Regions from separate parts of the Mesorhizobium sp. M7A.F.Ce.TU.012.03.2.1 genome, predicted to be linked through region 1. Evidence: riboswitches for the same ligand, from Rfam matches in the RefSeq annotation. Region 1 holds a riboswitch; the other holds the start of a gene.
What was found. A riboswitch is a leader RNA that binds a small molecule or an ion and turns the genes downstream of it on or off. The one in region 1 is predicted to bind thiamine pyrophosphate.
Positions count from the first base shown of each region.

Region 2: it holds a riboswitch for thiamine pyrophosphate, as region 1 does, so the genes downstream of both, EJ079_RS19960 (YkoF family thiamine/hydroxymethylpyrimidine-binding protein) here and thiC (phosphomethylpyrimidine synthase ThiC) in region 1, are expected to answer to the same signal.

Region 1 covers NZ_CP034779.1:1,970,573-1,974,832, reverse strand. Annotated here, with positions in the region: gene EJ079_RS09535 (metallophosphoesterase) at 1-880, opposite strand, end outside; gene EJ079_RS09530 (hypothetical protein) at 1,372-1,635, shown strand; TPP riboswitch at 1,945-2,061, shown strand; gene thiC (phosphomethylpyrimidine synthase ThiC) at 2,165-4,000, shown strand; gene thiO (glycine oxidase ThiO) at 3,997-4,260, shown strand, end outside.
Region 2 covers NZ_CP034779.1:4,075,391-4,079,650, reverse strand. Annotated here, with positions in the region: gene EJ079_RS19975 (ABC transporter substrate-binding protein) at 1-315, opposite strand, end outside; gene EJ079_RS19970 (ABC transporter ATP-binding protein) at 308-1,075, opposite strand; gene EJ079_RS19965 (ABC transporter permease) at 1,072-1,833, opposite strand; gene EJ079_RS19960 (YkoF family thiamine/hydroxymethylpyrimidine-binding protein) at 1,928-2,536, opposite strand; TPP riboswitch at 2,527-2,640, opposite strand; gene EJ079_RS19955 (hypothetical protein) at 2,836-3,165, shown strand; gene msrA (peptide-methionine (S)-S-oxide reductase MsrA) at 3,259-3,777, opposite strand; gene EJ079_RS19945 (glycosyltransferase family 39 protein) at 3,910-4,260, opposite strand, start outside.

The sequences.
Region 1 (4,260 bases):
TGTGTCCATGCAGGTAGACGATAGGCTTGTTACCCTGCAGCAGCTGAGTTCTGACAAATCCGCTGTTGAGCATCTCCGCGTATGGCGTAATGCGCGGAGTCTTTTGTGGCAGCAGATTGTGATGGCCGATCATGATGCCGTAACGCATGTCGGGCTGCTGGAGCAATTCCTGTAGGCCTGCAAGCATCTCACGCGAGATGTATGGCGTGTCCATCTGACCGTAATACTCGTCGTCGGACGCCTCCTTATCTGGATCGCTGGGAGGTGTCGCGGGCGAATGTCCCGAGATGTCCGGCGAACCGAGATCTACAGGTTCTGTAGAAGGACTGAGTGCCTCGAGACGATCACGAAGGAACGCGGGAAGGTTCTGAAGCTCCCAACTGCCTATTGCTGTGTTGACGAGGATGAAGTTTGCGCCTGCGGATCCTGTCGGAAGTCTGAAGTGCACGGGTTGGTCCACGGGAACGGTCTGCCAACCCAAGCGGGCGGCTAAACTCGCCATTTCGCTGAATTTCTCAGTCGGTCCAAGTTCGCGCGCGTCATCACGGTTCACATCGTGATTTCCCGGTACGAATATCAACGGAAGCGCCTTTGAACTGCGTCCCTGTGCGCGGCAGAGCAACGTGAAATGCTGGAATGCCGAAGCAATGAAAGTCTTGTCGCCACGGCTCGTGAAATCCCCCATGAAGGCGATCGAATCCAAGGGCTTCGAAGTCGTCAGCCGCCGAAGTTTCGTCAAGACGGCACGCAGCGAAGACGCGCGTAGCTTCTGCGTTATTTTCGGAGCGAACTTGCTATCCTTGGCATCGATGTTGCTCGAGGAAGGATGCCAGTCCGGATAGTGAATATCGCCTACTTGAAGGATTCGCACCCGCCGCATAACTCGCCCCCCTGCCGAGAGCCATAGACTAATCCGTTCGCTTTTGCCAAGCGCGAACGATCATCCGCAGTGTCCTTAACGAGGTAGCCTGCACTTTTCGAGAATTGCCACGGCGGCTATTTTTCGGGTGTGAAGCACACGAGACCCGCGACGTGAGACCCAGTTGCTCAATGCCCAGTTGCTCAATGAGCTTTCTTACGAATAAGGGAGAATTTCCGCGGCCGGACTATCTCTGAGCGAGCGTGCATGACTGCCAACGGAAGGTCTTGCACGCACCCTTGCGATCTTGAGCAATGGTCGCCATGACTTTCTTCTTGTAGGCTTTTGAGTGGCCCAGCCTGCGATCACCAGACCCCACCGATTCTAAAGAGCGTGGCAGATGGGATAGTCGAGGTTGCCCGTGCACAATCACGCTCAGGGCTTGCGCCGCCCAGAGGACACGCTGAAAAGGCAGATTGGGGCGCAAGCACGCCATTCACGAGAGGTTCGACATGAAGACCATGCAAGAAAAAGACATTCCGGCATTCGTACAAGCAGTTGTGGACGCCGGCTGCAACATTTGCGCGATTGGCAACTTGGGATACGTCTTTGGCGATGCTGATTTCACGCCAGCGCAACGGAGGGCCGTCGAGCCACAGCTGCGTAGGATTGCTGAAATCTACGGCGAACGCGATCATCTCATGAACGAGATAGCTGTATATCTGCGGTCGATCGGACGCCATGTCGAGGTTGAGCCGAAGACAGGTATTTCCTGATGGCCGAGATCGCGAGAAGCCGTCTTCCAATCTCTGAATCCTAAAGGAGGTGACCCCCAAGGCCGTTCGTCACCTTCGACCAGAATAACCACATCCGTGACCGCCTGAGCTACTTGGTCGATACGCTCACATGGCCAATACAGTTTCTCCATCCTTCACGAAGCGAATGAGGCTTTGGCCACGGTCAACGGGGCGTGACTTGTCCCCGATGCATGCGCGAGCTCTCCGCCCGGCTGGCCGCCGGCCGTCGCCACCGGCCGAAGGCGCCCGAATGCGCTTGACAAGATAGCGTCAGCCCGTTCAACCTGAGGCATTCACCAGGGGAGTCCCGGCAAGGGGCTGAGATACTGCTGGCTTTCGCGGCGCAGTGACCCGTTGAACCTGATCCAGTTCATACTGGCGTAGGGACGGTGCAAGCGCTTTGCGGGAGTTTACGCCCGAGGTCCTGCTGCAGCAGGTCTACAGAAGCGTCTTTTCATCCTTCCGGCACAGAACTGGGTCTCCAATGCATGAGCAAAGGAGCCTCACGATGAATGCCCTCACCCCCGCCGTGTCGACGGGACCACTGCCCGCCTCGCGGAAAATCCACAAGCCCGGCGTCCTCTACCCGCAGATCAGGGTGCCGATGCGCGAGATTTCCGTCCATCCGACGGCCGGCGAACCGCCCGTCACCGTCTACGATCCGTCCGGCCCCTATACCGATCCGTCGGTCGAAACCAGCATCGAAAAAGGCCTTGCCCGGCTTCGCCACGAATGGGTCACGGCGCGTGGCGATGTCGAAGCCTATGACGGCCGCCACGTCCGGCCGGAAGACAATGGTTTCGCCACCGGCGAGCGCCTGACACCGGAATTTCCGATACGCAATCGGCCGCTCAAGGCCAAGCAGGGCAAGGCGGTGACCCAACTTGCCTATGCGCGCGCCGGCATCATCACGCCAGAAATGGAGTTCGTAGCCATCCGCGAGAATCTCGGCCGCGAGGTGATGCGCGGCAAGCTGCAACGCGACGGCGAAGCCTTCGGCGCGGCGATCCCAGATTTCGTCACACCCGAATTCGTGCGCGACGAGGTGGCGCGCGGACGCGCAATCATTCCCGCCAACATCAATCATCCCGAGAGCGAGCCGATGATCATCGGTCGCAATTTTCTGGTCAAGATCAACGCCAACATCGGCAACTCGGCTGTCACATCATCGATGGCCGAAGAGGTCGAAAAAATGGTCTGGGCGATCCGCTGGGGCGCGGACACGGTGATGGACCTGTCGACCGGCCGCAACATCCATAACATCCGCGACTGGATCGTGCGCAATGCGCCGATGCCGATCGGTACGGTGCCGCTCTATCAGGCGCTGGAAAAGGTCAACGGCATCGCCGAGGATCTGAACTGGGAGGTCTACCGCGACACGCTGATCGAGCAGGCCGAGCAAGGCGTCGACTATTTCACCATCCACGCCGGCGTGCGGCTGCACTACATACCGCTGACCGTCGACCGGGTCACGGGCATCGTCTCGCGCGGCGGCTCGATCATGGCCAAATGGTGCCTGCACCATCACCGGGAGAGCTTCCTCTACGAGCATTTCGAGGAGATCTGCGACATCGCCAGAGCCTATGACGTCTCCTTCTCGCTCGGCGACGGCCTTCGTCCCGGTTCAATCGCCGATGCGAACGACGCGGCGCAATTCGCCGAACTGGAAACACTTGGAGAACTCACCAAGATTGCCTGGGCAAAGGACTGCCAGGTGATGATCGAAGGCCCGGGCCATGTCCCCATGCACAAGATCAAGCAGAACATGGACAAGCAGCTCGCAGTGTGCGGTGAGGCGCCGTTCTACACGTTGGGGCCGCTGACGACCGACATCGCGCCGGGCTATGACCACATCACCTCAGGGATAGGTGCCGCCATGATAGGCTGGTTCGGCACCGCAATGCTTTGCTACGTCACGCCGAAAGAGCATCTCGGCCTTCCCGACCGCAACGACGTCAAGATTGGGGTGATCACCTACAAGATAGCCGCCCATGCAGCCGATCTGGCGAAGGGCCATCCGGCAGCGAAAACCAGGGATGATGCCCTTTCGCGCGCGCGCTTCGAGTTCCGCTGGGAGGACCAGTTCAACCTGTCGCTCGACCCCGAAACCGCACGGTCCTTCCACGACCAGACCTTGCCCAAGGAGGCGCACAAGCTGGCACATTTCTGTTCGATGTGCGGGCCGAAATTCTGCTCCATGCGCATTTCCCACGACATCCGTGCCGAGGCCCAGAAGGAAGGCATGGCGGCAATGGCGGCAAAATACCGGGAGGGCGGCGATCTCTACATGCCGGCGGACGAGACTGGCGTACCGGTCGTGCCAGAGGCTCCCAAACCATCATGAGGGTGCTCGTCAAAGGGGCCGGCGTTGCCGGCCTCACCGTCGCTTTCGAACTCGCCGCCCGCGGCGCGACGGTCACAGTCGCCGAGATGCGGCATGGCCTTGGCGGCAACGCGTCGTGGTTCGCCGGCGGCATGCTAGCGCCATGGTGCGAGCGCGAAAGCGCGGAGCAGCCGGTGCTGGATCTCGGACGCGACGCTGCCGACTGGTGGGATGCGGTGCTGTCGGGTCAGGTGACACGGGCCGGGACATTGGTCGTGGCC
Region 2 (4,260 bases), 2.1 Mb from region 1:
CAGGTCCGCTCCGGCGGTTCTCTGGGTGAACAGGCTGATGGTGCCGTTGATGCCGAAATCGGCGACGCGATTTGCAACCAGCGTGCCCGCACCGGTATCGCTGTAAGGCAGGATGTCGACCTCGAGCCCGGCCTCGCGATAGAAGCCCTTGTCGCGGGCGACGAACAGTCCGATGTGGTTGGTGTTGACAGTCCAGTCGAGGGCAACGGTGACCTTTTGTGCCGATTGTGCTTGGGCTCGCCCCGATCCGGCAACGAGCGGAAGGCCTGTGGCAAGGGTCAGCAACAACGCCTGCCGGCGCGTCAAGTCAGTCATGATCGTGTCCTTTGGATGGGGTGGCGTTGAGGATGATGTCGAGAATCTCGGCCTCGAGCGTACTTGCCTGGCGCGCGGCATCGCCGCCAAGGCTGCGCGGGCGCGGCAGCGGCACCTTGATTTCACGCACGATGCGGGCCGGGCGCGCCGACAGCACATAGATGCGGTCGGACAGGAACACGGCTTCGCGCACGTCATGGGTGATCAGGAGCGCCGTCCAGCGATGATGCCGCCACATCTGTTCCAGCCAGCGCTGCATGGCCGTGCGGGTCAGCGCGTCGAGAGCGCCGAACGGCTCGTCGAGCAAAAGCATGTCGCGTTGCTGCACCACCGTGCGCAGCAAGGCCGCGCGCTGGCGCATACCGCCGGACAGTTGCGCTGGAAAATGCCGCTCGAAGCCGGCAAGCCCGAATTCGGCAAACAACGGCGCAACGCGCGCCCGCGCCGCCTGTCTCCTCATGCCTTGCACTTCGAGCCCGAGCGTCGCGTTTTCGAGGATGCGCCGCCACGGCATCAGCGCGTCACGCTGCGGCATGAAGGCGAAATGCCTGCCGTGGTCGTCGAGCGGCGCGCCGTCGAACAACATCTCGCCCTCGCCATGCTCGGCGCCGGTCAGGAGCTGGAAGAGTGTCGATTTGCCGGCGCCCGAGGGTCCAAGGATCGAGACGAATTCACCAGCGCCGACGCTAAGCGAAATATCGGCCAGCACGTCGAGCCCACCGAACGCCTTGCGCACATGCCGCAGCTCGAGCCGGTTCATCGCCAGGCCCCCTTCCCGGCGGTTTCCTTGCCGGCCCGCTCCCAGGGCATCGCGAGGCGCTGCAGCAGTACAGTCGACCCGAACAGGACAAGTGTCAGCGCGGCACTCACTCCGACGGCGGCAAGAACCAGGTCAGGACGGAAATTGTTCTTGGCGTTGAGCATGTAGATGCCCAGCCCCTTCGCGGCCCCCGCATATTCGGCGAAGATCGCGCCGACCACGGCGTAGGTGATGGAGATCCTCAAACCAGCGAAGAAATAGGGCAGCGCCGAAGGCAGCCGTGCCAGCACGAAGATGCGCCAGCGCCCTGCCCCCATGGCGCGCAGCATTTGCCCGATCTCGGCCTCGGTCGACTCATAACCCTCGACCAACGCAACCAGCATCGGAAAGAAGGTAACCAGCGCCACCAGCATGATCTTGGGCGCCAGCCCGAAGCCGAACCAGAGCACCACCAGCGGCGCGATCGCCACCAGCGGCAAGGTCTGGCTGACGATTAAGACAGGAAACATCGCACGCCGCAGCGGCTGGAAGAAGTCGACCAGCATTGACAGCACGAAGGCAGCGCTGAGCGAACAGGCAAAGCCGAGCAGCGTGGCGCCGATGGTCGGAATGGCGTTGTCGGCCAGCGCCTGGCGATTGAGCAGCGCTTGCTCGAAAACGCGCGACGGCGCCGGCAGTGTCGTCGGCCTGATGCCGGAATAGGTGGCATAAAGCTCCCACGCCAGCAGGAGCAAACCGACCGAGATCATGGCCGGCATTGCCTTGACAAGAAGGCTCGCGATCGGGCGCGAAGCGACTGATGATGTGGCCACGGGAGATAACCTTTGACGGCAGCGCGAAAGCGCGGCTGGCTCAGACAGCCGACGGGCTGTTGGCCGAGACCGTGACGTCGAGGGTTACGTGGCCGGCGCCTGGTCCGAAGCGGCAGAAGGCCTCGTCCAGCGCCGAAAAGATCGCACCGGCATCACCGCGCAGTTTCGTGCAGAAATGCTTGGAACGCTCATAGACGCCGGACTGCTTGAGAAAATCGATGCAGCCGTAGATCTCGTCCATGTGGTCGTCGGTGCCCATCACATAGAGCGAGAACTGCGCCGCCGCCGGCTGGCCGGTGGCAGCAGCATTGCGCACCGCCGCGATGGCCGCATCCTTGCGCGGGCCGAGTGGCCCAACAGGCCCGCCAAGTGCATCGGAGCGGCAGATCGGATCATCCGGCTCGCCAGGGCACCCGCGCGAGATGGTGGCCGACAACACGCAATGTTTGCCGCTGCGTGCCGCCGCCACGAAGAGGTCGCGCATGGCGGGAAACAGCACTTCGGGCGGCCCGACCAGCAAGGTCGAGATGTCGTCGGTCTCGATCCTGAGCTTGTCGCGCCAGGGATCGAGCGCACCGAGCGCGCCAAGAATGACACCGACGAAATCGTCGGTCATGGGGTATAGGGAAATCTGTGCGCCTGAAAACATCGCCCGCCTCGCTCCGCTGGTATTACCCAGATCAGCTTCTAGGGTCTGTGGGCTTGCCGCCCCCGTCTCAGCCCCGACCGTACGGAGCACCCCTGTGGATGTGCGCCTTAAAGCATCATTCGAGTTCAAGGGAAAGCCGTTTTTTCAGAGCACTGCGCCAAAAGCATTGCGCCAGTCACGGTGCGCCTGTGCGGAATTTTGTCGGGAACCTTCGCCGCTGCGACCGGTTGTCCCCACAGTCGCAACGCGATCACTTTCGTAGAAAACAAGCGACGACTTCACAGAAATGGAGACAAACCATGTTCATGAAAATCCTCGCAGCTTCGGTTCTCACCATTGGTCTGGCCACGTCAGCCATGGCGCAAAGCGCCGGCAGCAACAACGCAAATGGAAGCGGCAGCGGCAAATCGGTGACGGTTGAGCCGAACACGCCGGCTTCACCGAATACGGTCGAGCCGGACACTGTCGACCCGGGCACGACCAACAGCACGACTGGCACGGTAGGAGATATGAATTCAAACGCGGATCAGAATTGCCCGGCAAGTCCGCAGGGGGCGCAGGCAGATGCCAACGGCACCTCCCCGGGCACCACCTCGCCGACAGTCAACGACAACAATTGCGGCAAGTAATCTGCACGCGATCGAACCAAAGCCGCGGAGCACAACCTCCGCGGCTTTGTTCTACCACGACGCGGGGATCGGGGTTTGGTACAACCTTGAACTCTACGAAACCGCCGTCTCGCGAACCGGCAGCTTCCAGCCTGGCCTGACGAAGTGGCAGGTGTATCCGTTGGGATATTTCTCCAGATAGTCCTGATGCTCGGGCTCGGCTTCCCAGAACGGACCAACGGGTGCGACTTCGGTGATGACCTTGCCCGGCCACAGGCCCGAGGCATCGACATCGGCGATGGTGTCCTCGGCGACGCGCTTCTGTTCGTCGCTGGTGTAATAGATCGCCGAGCGATAACTCGTCCCGACATCGTTGCCCTGGCGGTTGCGGGTCGTCGGATCGTGGATCTGGAAAAAGCGTTCCAGCAGCGTGCGATAGCTTATGATGGCCGGATCGAAATTGATCTCGATGGCTTCGGCGTGGGTGCCGTGGTTGCGGTAGGTGGCGTTGGGCACGTCGCCGCCGCTGTAGCCGACACGGGTGGAGATGACGCCGGGATAGCGCCGTATCAAATCCTGCATGCCCCAGAAACAGCCGCCGGCAAGGACTGCACGTTCGGTCGAAGTCGCCATGTCACGTCTCCTCAAAAGCAATTCCAGGAAAAGTGTGTGGCGGTTTTCCGTCTGGAATTGCGTGAAAGCAAGTGGTCTCGCCATAAATGGGCATTGTCACCTGCTTCGTCCAGCGGACGCGGTGGATCTACCTCAATTGCTCGGTTGGGCGAGGCTGTCGATCAAACCCAGTAGCTTCATGCCAGGCGGAATGGCGGCAAAGCTGATCGCCACCGGTGGTGCCCTGAGCGACCAGTCGAAAAGAACGGTCTTGACCGGGATGTTTCCCAGCCACGCCAGCAGCCGAGGTGGCACGCCGCTCCCGGGCCAGACCAGAAGCATGCCGTGATCGCGCAGCCGCTGGCTGGTGATCCAGGGGGCGAGCCGCATGTCGAGGTCTGTGAAGATCGACGGCTTGTCATAGGCGTTGAGGCCCGCCAGCAACGCGATGCGGGTATCGCCGCCGACGATGTCGAGCCGACCGGGCACCGCCGCGTGCCAGAC